DNA from 2 places in the Bradyrhizobium sp. HKCCYLRH1030 genome. Region 1 is predicted to be linked to the other one. Evidence: predicted binding sites of a transcription regulator. Region 1 holds the regulator's gene; the other holds the start of a gene.
The links. The regulator PhoB, encoded in region 1, activates phosphate uptake and scavenging genes when phosphate is short. The targets are predictions, from matches to a motif close to TGTCATNNANCTGTCAT.
Positions count from the first base shown of each region.

Region 2: a site for PhoB is predicted at 1,729-1,745, ahead of ACQR1E_RS09230 (DUF2794 domain-containing protein). Genes of this name have one in related genera too.

Region 1 is NZ_JBNPUY010000005.1:252,926-260,099, reverse strand. It holds gene ACQR1E_RS16985 (HoxN/HupN/NixA family nickel/cobalt transporter) at 1-741, opposite strand, end outside; gene ACQR1E_RS16980 (trypsin-like serine protease) at 917-2,233, opposite strand; gene phoB (phosphate regulon transcriptional regulator PhoB) at 2,381-3,088, opposite strand; gene phoU (phosphate signaling complex protein PhoU) at 3,105-3,821, opposite strand; gene pstB (phosphate ABC transporter ATP-binding protein PstB) at 3,852-4,673, opposite strand; gene pstA (phosphate ABC transporter permease PstA) at 4,670-5,551, opposite strand; gene pstC (phosphate ABC transporter permease subunit PstC) at 5,555-6,553, opposite strand; gene pstS (phosphate ABC transporter substrate-binding protein PstS) at 6,652-7,174, opposite strand, start outside.
Region 2 is NZ_JBNPUY010000002.1:834,283-841,456, forward strand. It holds gene acnA (aconitate hydratase AcnA) at 1-365, shown strand, start outside; gene ACQR1E_RS09225 (DUF1223 domain-containing protein) at 554-1,336, shown strand; gene ACQR1E_RS09230 (DUF2794 domain-containing protein) at 1,757-2,122, shown strand; gene ACQR1E_RS09235 (GNAT family N-acetyltransferase) at 2,168-2,695, opposite strand; gene ACQR1E_RS09240 (Bax inhibitor-1/YccA family protein) at 2,851-3,642, opposite strand; gene ACQR1E_RS09245 (ABC transporter permease) at 3,907-6,477, opposite strand; gene ACQR1E_RS09250 (ABC transporter ATP-binding protein) at 6,474-7,174, opposite strand, start outside.

The sequences.
Region 1 (7,174 bases):
GTCGACGGTGGCCATCGCAGCCGCGAACAGCGCCGGAAACACCAGGACATGGGCGAGGCTCGCGCCGCGCGCTGCCTCGGTTGCCGACAGGCTGAGAAGCCCGATCTCGCTCGCAGTGTCGAAGCCGAGACCGAACAGGAAACCGAGCGGATACATGTGCCAGGCGCGTCCCACCAGGCGGAGCACCGGGCGCAGCAGGCGGATGAGGATGCCCCGTCCGGAGCTTCCGGCGGTTTCCATCTCGGACTGCGGCTGTGCGGCGCGGCGCCAGAGGTTCACGAACAGAATGAGGTTCGCCAACGCGATCAGCAGCAGGAAGCCGGCCGACACCGACGTGCCGATGACGCCGCCGATCGCCCTGATCGCGCTCTCTTCATCCAGGAGGTCGGCGCCGGCGATGAGGCTCACGACGATGGTGGCGATGACGACGACGCTGGAATGGCCGAGCGCAAAATACAGGCCGGCGGCGCGCGGGGCGCTACCGTCCTGCACCAGCTTCCGTACGACGTTGTCGATCGCCGCGATGTGATCCGCATCGACCGCATGGCGCAGTCCGAGCAGCCAGGCCAGCATCGCGGTGCCGACGATGGCGGGCCGGTCGGCGTAGAGCGCGAACGCCCAGGCCCAGGCGAGCGCGTTGGCGGCGACCAGCCCGCCGACGAGCGCAACGTTGCGGCCGGGCTGCGATCGCCACCACAGCAGCCGAGGGGCACGAGGATGATCAATTTGAACAATCGTCATACTCGGACTATAGCAAGAGCCAGGCCAGTTCGGTAAAGCCCCCGCTGCAGGCAAAAGCTGCAGGAAAACGTGGGCGGCCCTTCCCGGATTGCCCTCTCGCTTGGCAACCCGCTATCCAGTCACGCACAGATCATGACCAGCGGCGGGACATCCTCTTCTCTCGTCCCTCCTTCGCTCACCGCATCGAGGCACTCTGTGCCGCGATCTCGCGCCGCACGACCGCCTCGAACTGGCTCGCGGGGGCGGCGAACATCAGCCGGGTCTCCTCATGGAACGCCGAGAAGATGCCGACCACGGCCGGCTGTCCGCCGACTTCGGCCATGATGGGGGAGCCCGAATAGCCGAAATTGGCGAGGCAATGCACCGTCAGCAGCATCCCGTCCTTGGTCATGCCGGCGCTGCAATTGCGCTGGCCGGTCGGCGAATAGCGCCGCTCCTGGCCATAGCCGATCTCGGAGATGGTTCCGGCCGTGGTCGCAGCCTGCAATTCCTCGCGCGTCAGCGCCCTGACCTCAACCGGCTTCGACGGCAGCGCGTCCTTCAGCACGATCAACGCCCAATCGGCGGGCGAGCGGTCGAGCGACCACCTGTCGTGCCGGGTCGGGACGAAATCAGGCGCCACGATCAGCTTGTCGGCGACAGACGATGCCGCCGGCGTGCCCCTGTTCATGCCGGCCAGGAAGCGGACGTTGCCGGGGCTGACCTGCGCCACGCCGTTGAACACGCAATGTGCCGCGGTGAGCACGACGCGCGGCGCGACCAGCGTGCCGGTGCACCAGCCGCCGGTCGAGTATTGCGCGACGGTGACGACGCCGATCGACGACGCCGGCCACGAGGTGGGATCGACGACCTCGCCGATGTGGCGGTCGAGCCCGAGCAGTTGCTCCGGACGCGGAGCGGCGATGCCGGCCTCCGCCGATTCCGGCTTCGGCCGCCAGGCCGCAATGGCACTCTGGGCCTGGACGCGCTGCGGCTCGGTCAACTTGACCCGCTGCACGTCGCGGCCGGCCGATCGCACGCCGCTACGGCCCGCCATCACCAGCCAGGCATAGCCCTGCACGACGTCCTGTTTCACACCGCGGCCGTCGAGCAGCATCAGGCCGAGCATGTATTGCGACTGGGCGAAGCCCTGCGCCGCGGCGCGGCTGAACCAGCGGCCGGCTTCGCCGTAATTGCTCGCAACACCTTCGCCATTGACGTAGGCGATGCCGAGATAGTGTTGCGCGACAGCGAGCCCCTGATCGGCGGCCTTGCGGTACCACGCCAGCGCCTCGGCGGGGTTGCGCGGTTGGCCCCAGCCGAAGGCGTGCATGAAGCCGACGTCGAACTGCGCCCGCGCATCGCCCTTGGCGGCCAGCGGCAGCAGCCGTCGCATCGCCGCCGCATGCTGCCCGTTGCCTGCCGCCGCGACCGCGTCTTCGAGCTCGGCGGCCGTGGCGCCCGCCGCGCCGCCGAGCAGCACGGCAAGAGATATGATGATGGTCTTGATCAAGGGCGTCCGCTGGGACCGAAACATCGTGACGGGCCACGAAGCAGACACGATCAAGACGGCGGCGGCGTGGCGGAAAGCGGACCGCGATCTCCTCAATCGGGCCGCCTCGCGTCTCACACCTGCTGCGTCCTCACGCCCGATCGCCCCTTACACCTGCTCGCTCTTGGCGAAGCGATCATCGAGCGCATAACCGGCGCCGCGCACGGTGCGGATCGGGTCCTGCTCGCGGCCGGGATTGAGCAGCTTGCGCAGGCGGCCGATATGGACGTCGACGGTGCGCTCGTCGATGTAGATGTCGCGGCCCCAGACACTGTCGAGCAGCTGCTCGCGGCTGAACACGCGGCCGGGATGCTCCAGGAAGAACTCGAGCAGGCGGTATTCGGTCGGGCCGAGATCGATCGGCCTACCAGAGCGCGCCACGCGGCGCTTCTCGCGGTCGAGCTCGATGTCGCCATAGGACAGCACGGTCGCCAGCCGCTCCGGACTCGCCCGCCGCAGCAGGCCTTTCACCCGCGCCAGAAGCTCCGGCACCGAGAACGGCTTGACGATGTAGTCGTCGGCGCCGGTCGCGAGGCCGCGCACGCGCTCGCTCTCCTCGCCGCGTGCGGTGAGCATGATGATCGGCAACTGCCGGGTCTCGGTCCGCGCCCGCAGGCGGCGGCACAGCTCGATGCCGGACAGGCCCGGCAGCATCCAGTCGAGCACGACGAGATCGGGAACACGCTCCTTCAGGCGCGTGTCGGCTTCGTCGCCGCGCGCCACGGTCTCGACCTCGTAGCCTTCGGCCTCGAGGTTGTAGCGCAGCAGCGTCGTCAGCGCCTCCTCGTCCTCCACCACCAGAATTCGGGCGCCCATGTCTGAACCGTCTCTCTCAGTTGCCGGGGATCGTCGATGCGAAGCTCGTCATGTCGCCCTTCGGGCGCTTGTCCATGATCTGCTGGCCTTCGATCATATAGAACACCGTCTCGGCGATGTTGGTCGCGTGATCGCCGATGCGCTCGATATTCTTGGCGCAGAACATCAGGTGGATGCAGAACGAGATGTTGCGCGGATCCTCCATCATGTAGGTCAGGAGCTCGCGGAACAGCGAGGTGCAGATGGCATCGACTTCCTCATCGCCCTTCCACACCGTCATCGCCGCCGGCAAATCGTGCGCGGCATAGGCGTCCAGCACCGTCTTGACCTGCGACTGCACGAGATCGGTCATGTGCTCGAGCCCGCGGATCAGCTTCAGCGGATGGAAGTCGCTCTCCAGCGCCGCGACGCGCTTGCCGATGTTCTTGGCGAGATCGCCGATACGCTCCAGATCGGTCGCCACGCGCATCGCGCCGACGATCTCACGCAGGTCGACCGCCATCGGCTGTCGCCGGGCGATGGTAAGAACGGCGCGCTCCTCGATGATGCGTTGCAGCTTGTCGACCTCGGCGTCGGTGGCGACCACCTTCTGGCCGAGCGCGATGTCGCGTCGCACCAGCGCATCGACGGAATCGACGATCAGCCGCTCGGCGAGGCCGCCCATCTCCGATACCAGACGGGTGAGGTCCTGCAGATCGCTGTCGAACGCCTTGGCGGTATGTTCACTGGCCATGATGATCTCCTGAAGACAATGTCGTCGGCGTCAGCCGAACCGGCCGGTGATGTAATCCTGGGTCCGCCGATCGCTCGGCGAGGTGAAGATCTTGCTGGTGTCGTCGAACTCGATCAGCTCGCCGAGATACATGAAGGCGGTCTTGTCGGAGACGCGCGCCGCCTGCTGCATGTTATGCGTCACGATGGCGATCGTATAGTTTTCGGCGAGTTCCTGGATCAGCTCCTCGACCTTGGCGGTCGAGATCGGATCGAGCGCCGAGCACGGCTCGTCGAACAGGATCACCTCCGGCCGGACCGCCACGGTACGCGCGATGCACAGCCGCTGCTGCTGGCCGCCGGACAGCGACAGGCCCGAGGCGTTGAGCTTGTCCTTGACCTCGTTCCACAACGCGCCGCCGCGCAGCGCCTTCTCGACCCGGTCGTCCATCTCCGACTTGGAGATCTTCTCATAGAGGCGGATGCCGAAGGCGATGTTCTCGTAGATCGTCATCGGGAACGGCGTCGGCTTCTGGAACACCATGCCGACCCGGGCACGCAGCAGGTTCAGATCGAGCTTGGGATCGAGGATGTTGGTGTTGTCGAGCATCAGCTGCCCGGTCGCCCGCTGCCCCGGATAGAGATCGTACATCCGGTTGAAGATGCGCAGCAGCGTGGACTTGCCGCAGCCGGACGGGCCGATGAACGCGGTGACGCGGTTGGTGCCCAGCGACAGGTTGATGTTCTTCAGCGCATGATGGTCGCCGTAGTAGAAGTTGAGGTTGCGCGCGGTCACCTTGGCCGGCGCATCCGGAAGCGCCTTGCCGTGAAGAGCGTGATTGGGCTGACTGACGGAGACGGACAGTTCGGTCATTTGGTGTTCCTCTCGGCGCCGAGAATGCGTGCACCGATGTTCAGGGCGAGCACGGCCAGAGTGATGAGAAGGGCTCCGCTCCAGGCCAGTTGTTTCCAGTAGGCATAAGGGCTCTGGACGAAATTGTTGATGGTGACGGGCAGGTTCGCCATCGTCTTGGAAAGGTTGAGGCTCCAGAACTGGTTCGACAGCGCGGTGAACAGCAGAGGCGCGGTCTCGCCGGCGACGCGGGCGGTCGCCAGCAGCACGCCGGTGATGAGGCCCGAGCGCGCCGCCCGATAGGCGATGCGGCGGATCACCAGCGAGCGCGGCAGGCCGAGCGCAGACGCCGCCTCGCGCAGCGGGTTGGGCACGAGCAGCAGCATGTCCTCGGTGGTGCGCAGCACCACCGGGATCACGATGACCGCCAATGCAAGGGAACCCGCGAGTGCCGAGAAGCCGCCCATCGGCACCACGACCGCACCATAGATGAACAGGCCGATGATGATCGAGGGCGCCGACAGCAGGATGTCGTTGATGAAGCGGATCACCGAGGTCAGGCGGTCGTTGCGGCCGTATTCGGCGAGATAGGTGCCGGCGAACAGGCCGAGCGGCGCGCCGATGCCGACGCCGATGATCGTCATGATCAAGGAGCCGACGATGGCGTTGCGCAGGCCGCCTTCGCTGGAGCCGGGCGGTGGCGTGTCGGCGGCAAAAACCTGCAGGCTGAGGCCGGCGAGTCCGTTATAGAACAGCGTGAACAGGATCAGCGCCAGCCAGGTGACGCCGAACATCGCGGCGGCAACGCAGAGGCCGCGGATCACGATGTCTCTGCGGCGCCGGCGCGCATAGATCGGATTGACCGGCGCATCGAGTGTAAGCGTGTCAGCGCTGGACATGGCTTATTTTCCCGCCTTGGCTTCGAGCCGCATGAGCATCAGCCGCGCGCTCGCCAGCACGAAGAACGTGAGCACGAACAGCAGCAGGCCGAGCAGGATCAGGCTCGACTGGTGCAGCCCGTCGCTCTCCTGGAATTCGGAGGCGATGGCGGCCGAGATCGTGGTGCCCGGTGCGAAGATCGAGGATGAGATACGGAACGAGTTGCCGATGATGAAGGTCACCGCCATCGTTTCGCCGAGCGCACGCCCCAGCGCCAGCATGACGCCGCCGATCACGCCGACACGGGTGTAGGGAATGACGACGCTGCGCACGACCTCCCAGGTGGTGCAGCCGACGCCGTAGGCGGCTTCCTTCAACACCGGCGGGACGGTCTTGAACACGTCGACCGAGATCGAGGTGATGAACGGCAGCACCATGATCGCCAGGATCAGCGAGGCGTTGAACAGGCTGAGATAGGACGGCGGACCCGCGAAGATGTCCTGCAGCACCGGGATGCCGGCGCAGAGATTGATCATGAACGGCTGGAACGTATAGGCCAGGAACGGCCCCAGCACGAAGAAGCCCCACATGCCGTAGATGATCGAAGGAATGCCGGCGAGCAGCTCGATGGCAAGTCCGATCGGACGGCGCAGCCATTGCGGGCACAGCTCGGTGAGGAAGATCGCAATGCCCAGACCGACCGGAATGGCGATCAGCATCGCGATGAAGGACGTGACCAAGGTGCCGTAGATCGGGCCGAGCGCCCCGAGCACCGGCGGATCGGCCGACGGCGCCCAGCGCCGCGTCCACAGGAATTCGAAGCCATATTCTCTCATGGCCGGCCATGCGCCGACGATGAGCGACAGGATGATGCCGCCCAGGATCAACAGGACGGAGATCGCGGACAGCCGCGTGATCCAATAGAAGGTCACGTCGCCGAGCTTGAAGGCGCTGAGCGCGCGTGCCCGGTCATAGGGGCCGGCAGCAGCCGCGATATCGCTGACTTCGGTCTGAACCGCCATCTCTGCCAATTCTGCCCCCTGTTCCTTGGACACGCCTCAACCCCGGTAGCGCCCCTCCCCCGGAGGGCCGGGAGAGGGGGATTTTCGATACGTCCAGCTCAGCTCTTGATGTCGGCCGACCAGGTCTTCTCGATCAGCTTCACGACGCTGTCGGGCATCGGGATGTAGTCGAGCTCCTCAGCCATCTTGGCGCCCTTCTCGAACGACCACTTGAAGAACTTGATGGCTTCGCCGGACGCCGCCTTGTCGGCCGGCTCCTTGTGCATCAGGATGAAGGTCGCCGCCGTCATCGGCCAGGACTTATCGCCGGGCTGGTTGGCGAGGATCACGTAGTAGCCCGGGGCCTTGGCCCAGTCGGCATTCGCGGCCGCGGCCTGGAAGGCCTCGACGGTCGGCTGCACGGTCTTGCCGGCCTTGTTGATCATGCCGGTGTAGGTGAGCTTGTTCTGCTTGGCATAGGCGTACTCGACATAGCCGATCGAGTTCTTGGTCTGGCCGATGTTGCCGGACACACCCTCATTGCCCTTGGCACCGACACCGACCGGCCACTCGACGGCGGTGTTGAAGCCGATCTTGCTCTTCCAGTCGGCGCTGACCTCGGAGAGGTAGTAGGTGAAGTTG
Region 2 (7,174 bases), on a different contig from region 1:
ACGGCAACGGTTCGTCGCGCGACTGGGCCGCCAAAGGTACCCGGCTGCTGGGCGTCCGTGCCGTGATCTGCCAGAGCTTCGAGCGCATCCATCGCTCCAATCTGGTGGGTATGGGCGTGCTGCCGCTCACCTTCCAGGAAGGCACGTCCTGGTCCTCGCTCGGCCTCAAGGGCGACGAGAAGGTTACCATCAAGGGCCTGCAAGGCGACCTGAAGCCGCGCCAAACCCTGACCGCCGAGATCGTCTCGGCCGACGGTGCGGCGCAGCAGGTGCCGTTGCTCTGCCGGATCGATACGCTCGACGAGCTCGACTACTACCGCAACGGCGGCATCCTGCAGTACGTGCTGCGCAAGCTCGCCGCTTAACCAACGCGCGATGCGACAGTTTGGCTCACTCTGAAGTGAGTAGCGGGTGATGAAGGAGGCGGCCTATGACAAAGGCCGCCTCTTTTGCATTTTCGGTTTGTTAACTACGAGGACGGCATCGCGGATGCAGTGATGCACAGGGCGCAGCGGACGGTGGTCCAGACGGGACAGTGGCGATGAGTGGACAGATGTCGTGGTGGTCGCGCGCAGCGCTGAGTGTCTGTGCGGTCATCGCTTTCGTCCGGCCCGCTGCGTCCGATCCCCGTGCGGTGATCGAACTCTTCACCTCGCAAGGCTGTTCGTCCTGCCCGCCGGCTGACAAGATCCTCGGCGAGCTCGCCAGAGATCCTTCGGTGATCGCGCTGTCCCTGCCGATAGACTACTGGGACTATCTCGGCTGGAAGGACACGCTGGCCGACTCCCGCTTCACGGCCCGGCAGCGGGCCTATTCTCGTGCGCGCGGCGACCGCGAGGTCTATACGCCGCAGGCGGTGGTCAACGGCTCCGTGCATGTGATCGGCAGCGACCGCGAGGCGATCGAGGGCGCCATCGAGGAGACCGTCCAGGGTGGCAGCGTGATGTCGGTGCCGGTGAGGCTGTCGGTCGACGGCCAGGACCTTACTGTCTCCGTGGCCGCGGCCAACGACCAGATGCCGCGCAAGCACGGCGAGGTCTGGGTCTGCTCGATCTCGCGGGTGGTCCCGATCTCGGTCGGCCGCGGCGAGAACAGCGGCCGTGACCTGACCTATTACAACGTCGTTCGCGGGCTTCAGAAGCTGGGTGACTGGAACGGGTCGCCGGTCAGATGGAGCGTGCCGCTGGAGAAGATCGCCCGCGAGGGCGTCGATGGCACCGTCGTCTATGTGCAGGACGGCAGTCGCGACCGCCCTGGGCCGATGCTCGGGGCCGCCTTTTCCGAGTTGCCGTTGGGCGGACGGGCTTCAGCAACGGCGCGCGGTCCCGAGCGCTGATCTTCCGTCGTCCTGATCTTCGTTTTCGCTGACCTGCGTTGGGCGCGTCACGTCCGTGCGACGGCGTGTCCCGACAATCTTACGCGCAGCTCACGCCAGAAAAGCAAAAGGACCAACTTGCGTTGGCCCTTTGCCTTACTTGTGAATAGACCCGATCCTGACGACCCCGGGGGGCTGGGGGCTGAGGAATCCGGAACCGAAAGGACCGGGCCAACGCACACGAATCTTATGCCGAAGGTCGGGGGCGGTCGGTGGGCGGAAAGACGGCGCGATTATGATTCTGCTAACGATCCCGTGACGCTTGCGTGTTCGCGGAACCGACGGCCTCGCAGGCTCGGTCGAACTTCAACAACGAAAACGGCCCCTTGCGGCTTCTGCCGGATGGCGCGATCATGTCACACGGATGACAGGAGGACGCCAATGAACCTCACGCCGGAGGACGCCGACCCCAGCGAGAACCGCGCGGCGGCGCGCAGTGCGGCCGCAGCGCCGAGCCGGGTGACGTTCGACCGCCTGGAGCTGAACCGCATCCTGAACCTCTACGGCCGCATGGTCGCCGACGGCGAGTGGCGCGACTATTCGATCGACTTCCTGCGTGACCGGGCCGTCTTCTCCGTGTTTCGCCGGGCGTCCGAGGTGCCGATCTACCGCATCGAGAAGGATCCGCGTCTCGCACGCAAGCAGGGCATGTACAGCGTGATCTCGGCCACCGGGCTGATCCTGCGCCGCGGCCACGAGCTCGAGCGCGTGCTGCTGGTGATCGCGCCCAAACCAGCCCTGGTTTGATCCCACGCGCTCCGGCTTGATCATGACATTCCGACTGGCGCTGCCTTACGCCGGGACGTCGCTGCTCCCGGCCCCGAGCGGGCGCTGCATCATCACGGTATCGAGCCAGCGGCCGAATTTCAGGCCGACGCTCGGGTGGGTGCCGATCATCTGGAAGCCGCAGGCGGTATGCAGCCCGACCGAGCCGGAATTGGCGGAGTCGCCGATGACGGCGATCATCTGGCGAAAGCCTCCCTCCTCACAGGCGTCGATCAGCCGCCGCATCAGGCGCATCCCGATGCCGCGACGCTGGCTGGCCGGAGCGAGATAGACCGAGTTCTCCACCGTGAAGCGATAGGCAGGGCGGGGCCGGTAGGGCCCGGCATAGGCATAGCCCACCACCTCTCCGTCCAGCAGGGCAGCGAAATAGGGGAAGCCGCCGTCGCGGAGCGCCCGGAAGCGGCGCGTCATCTCCGCCAGATCCGGAGGGTCGAGCTCGAAGGTGGCCGTGCCCTCGCGGACGGCTTGGCCGTAGATGGCGGTGATGGCGGGAAGGTCGGCCTCCTGGGTGGGCCGGATTTCAATGTCGGACATGGGGGGAAGCATACCCAGGCGGACGCGGCGATCAATCCGGCCTCGCGGCATGGCTGCCGCTGCGGCTTTGCGCCGGTCACAATCGGGGTTTGTGCAAACGAAAAGCCCCGGCGGTGAGGCCGGGGCTTCGAAGGTCGCTCGTTCGAGCGCTTGGATCAGTCGCGCTGTCCGAGCAACTGCAGCAGCAGCGTGAACAGGTTGATGAAGTTCAAGTACAGCGACAGGGCGCCGGTGATTGCCGCGCGCTCCGCGATGTCGCCGCCCGCGGAAGCGTAGCCGTAGATGTACTCGTTCTTCAGACGCTGCGTGTCCCAGGCGGTCAGGCCGGCGAACACGAACACGCCGATCACCGAGACGATGAACTGCAGCATCGAGCTCGCCAGGAACAGGTTCACGAGGCTCGCCAGCACGATGCCGATCAGGCCCATGAACAGGAACGAGCCCATGCCCGTCATGTCACGCTTGGTCGTGTAGCCGTAGAGGCTCAGCGCGCCGAACGTCGCCGCGGTGATGAAGAACACCCGCACGATCGAGGTGTGGGTGTACACCAGGAAGATCGACGACAGCGAGATGCCCATCGAGGCCGAGAACACCCAGAACAGGATCTGTGCGGTCGACGGCGCCAAGCGGTTGATGCCGGCCGAGATCGCGAACACCATGACCAGGGGGGCCAGGATGAACAGCCACTTCAGCGGGCTCACGAACATCGCGTAGCCGAACTGCGTCAGATAGGCGTTACCGAACTTGAACACGCCGGCCGCGGGATCGCCGGTCACCGACGCCATGTAGACGCCCAGTGCCGCAAGGCCGGTGATGGCCAGGCCGATGCTCATGTAATTGTAGATGCGCAGCATGTAGGCGCGCAGACCGGCGTCGACGGTCGCGGCATCGGCGCGCCCGGCCACCCGGCCAAAGGGTGAAGCATAGTTGCGGTCTAGGTCCGACATGGTCGATTCCCGTTGGTTGCCCGGCAGCCCGGTCCTGACAGGACCTTCGGCCGGTTCTCGAAAAACCCTATCTCATACCCACTGCTGCAGATATTAAATTTGCGTCATCGGCAAATTCGCCATCTTTTGGCAGGTCTCTGAGCCCATTCCCTAGATGGGAAACTAGCATATCCGCCGCAAGCTTCCACGCGCGGCTGAATGTCGCTCCGCGCGCGTCCCAGCCGCAGAAATCGCGTTAACCGTGCGGCATGAGCGCGCAAGTCGCTACAGATTCCGAAGAACCGTCGCGGGCTTCTGGTTGAGCGCCAGCAGCGTGCCGGCCAGACCGAGGCCGACCGTCACGATCAGCGCGGCTACGACGACCAGCGCGGCGCTGCCGGCCTGCCAGGCGAAGCTCAACGTCATCAGCCGGGTCACGATCAGCCAGGCGGACACCGAGCCGGCGATGACGCCGAACGCGGCGGTGGCAAACCCGATCATCAGATATTCCAGCGCGTAGGCGCCGAGCAGCCGCAGCCTTGTCGCGCCCAGGGTCTTCAGGATGACGGCATCGTAGACCCGGTGGCGGTGGCCGGCTGCCAGCGCGCCGCCCAGCACCAGGATGGCCGAGATCAGCGTCACCGCACTGGCGCCGCGGATGGCGAGCGCGAGGTTGGAGACCACCGAGCCCACCGTCTCCATCACCTCGCGGACCCGCACGCTGGTCACCATCGGGAAGGCGTCGGCCACCTTGCGGATGACACGGGCATCCTCGGCGGTATCGGAGCGCGCCTCGGTGAGGGTGGCGACATGGGTGTGCGGCGCTCCCTTGAAGGCATTCGGGGAGAACACCAGCACGAAATTGATGCCGAGCCCCTGCCAGTCGATGGTGCGCATGTTCCCGATCCGCGCCGTGATGTCGCGTCCGAGCACGTTGACCACGATGTCGTCACCGAGCTTGAGGCCGAGACCGTCGGCGATCCGCTTCTCGATCGAAACCAGCGGCGGGCCGCTGTAGGTCTCGCCCCACCACTCGCCCTCGACGACCTTGGATCCTTTGGGAACTTCGGCGGTATAGGTCAGGCCCCGGTCGCTCTGCAGCACCCATTCGGTGTCCGTCGTCGCCTTGAGGTCCTCGGCGCGCACGCCGCGGGCGGAGACGATGCGCCCGCGCAGCATCGGCACGTCTTCGACAGTGGATTGAGGGGCGAGGTCCCTGAGGAAGTCGCGGAAGCGGTCGGCCTCGCCGGAGGGGACGTCGATGAAGAAAAAGGACGGCGCCTGTTCCGGCAGTTGAGCCAGGAACTGGCGTCGCAGATTGCCGTCGATCTGGGTAATCGTGACCAGCACGGCGAGTCCCAGCCCGAGCGAGAGCACCACGGACGGTGTCAGCGCGCCCGGGCGATAGATATTGCTGACCGCCAGCCGCAGCATCGGGAAGCGGCTGCGCGGCAGGGCGCGCGCAATCGCCATCACCGCGGCGGCAATGCCGCGCAACAGCACGAACACCAGCGCGGCGGCGACGACGAACACGGCTGCGATGCGCTTGTCGTAGGACAGTCCGATCACGACCGCGATCAGCAGCGCGACGGTGCCCGCGATCAGCACCAGATAGCTCCAGCGCGGACGGTGCCATTCGGCGATGACCGCCTCGCGGAACAACGCCGCCACCGGCACGTCGCGTATGCGCCCGAGCGGCCACAGACCGAACGCCAGTGCGGTGAGCAGACCATAGACGAAGGACAGCGCCAGCTCGTCCGAATGAATGGCCGGGATCACGGGCAGCGGCAGGATGTTGCCGAACAGCCCGACGATGGCAAACGGCAGGGCCGCCCCGGCGCTGAGGCCGATGATCGAACCGATCGTGGCGAGCACCATCACCTGCACGAGGTAGATGCCGAACACGTCGCGGCTGGTGGCGCCGAGGGCCTTGAAGGCCGCGATCACCTCGGTCCGACGGTCGACATGGCTCTTGACCGCATTGGCGACGCCGACGCCGCCGACCAGCAGGGCGGCGAGACCGACCAGGGTGAGGAACTGGGTGAAGCGGCCGATCGTCCGCTCCAGTTGCGGCGAGGCGTTGCTGCGGCTGCGGATCTCCCATCCCGCCGAGGGCAGCGTCAGGCGGGTATCGGCGATGAAGGACGCCGCGGCGTGGTCGTCCTTGGCATTGTCGGGCAGCCGGACCCGGTAGGTCCAGCGCACTAGGCTGCCCGGCTGCAGCAGCGGTGTGGCCCGCAGGCCCGCCTCGCTGATCAGGAAGCGTGGCCCGAGGCCGATGCCGCCGGACAATTTGTCGGGCTCGGCCTGCAGCGCGCTGCGAATCTGGAAGCGGACCGTGTCGATGGTGACGGTGTCGCCGATCCTCAGATCGAGCCGAGCCAGCAGCGCCGGATCCGCCGCAGCTCCGTAGACGCCGTCGCGCTCAGCCAGGATGTCGGCCATCGGCAGATCTGGCTGGAGCTCGGCCTTGCCGAGCAGCGGATAGGCGTTGTCGACCGCCTTCAGCTCGACCAGCGCCAGCTTGGCGTCGCCCGAGCGCACCATGGCGCGCAGGGTCGCAGCCAGCGACAGCGTTCCACGCGAGCGCAGGAAGTCGATCTCCTCCGGCTTGGCCTCGCGCTGAAACAGTGAAAAGGCAACGTCGCCGCCGAGCAGCGTGCGTCCTTCGCGAACCAGGCCGTCGTTGAGGCTCGCCGCCACCGAGCCGACACCGGCAATGGCGAGCACGCCCAGCGCGATGCAGGCGATGAAGACGTAGAAGCCGCGCAGGCCGCCCCGCAGCTCGCGCAACGCGTAGCGCACGGGCAGCGCGGCCATGCGGCCGCCGGCGATCGGTTCAGCGACGGTGGTCATGCGAGGGCCGGCTCGTGCGCGCCGCCGTCGGCTTCGATTCGCCCCGAGCGCAGCCGGACCACGCGGTCGCAACGATGCGCAAGCCCGCTGTCATGGGTCACCAGCACCAGCGTCATGCCGCGCTCGGCATGCTTGGTGAACAGCAGGTCCACGATCTGCCGTCCGGTGGTCTCGTCGAGATTGCCGGTCGGCTCGTCGGCCACCAGAATGGCCGGGTCCGGCGCAAGTGCCCGCGCCAGCGCCACGCGCTGCTGCTCGCCGCCCGAGAGCTGGGTCGGATAGTGGTGCAGCCGGTGTCCGAGTCCGACCGAATCCAGCTCGCGGGCGGCGCGCTCGGCGGCGCCGGAATGGCCCGCCAGCTCCAGCGGCACCGCGACATTCTCCAGCGCCGTCATGGTCGGGATCAGATGGAAGGACTGGAAGACGATGCCGACCTGGCGGCCGCGGAACCGCGCCAGAGCGTCCTCGTCCAGGGCATTGAAAGCGGTCCCGTTGACCACCACCTCACCCCCATCAGGACGTTCCAGCCCCGCCATCACCATCAGCAATGTGGACTTGCCAGAGCCCGACGGTCCGATCAGACCGATCGTCTCGCCCTGTCCCACCCGCAGGCTGATGTCCTTGAGGATATGGACCCGCGCCGCGCCGGTGCCGAGCGAGAGGTTGACGTTCGAGATGGTAATGGTGTCCGGCGCAA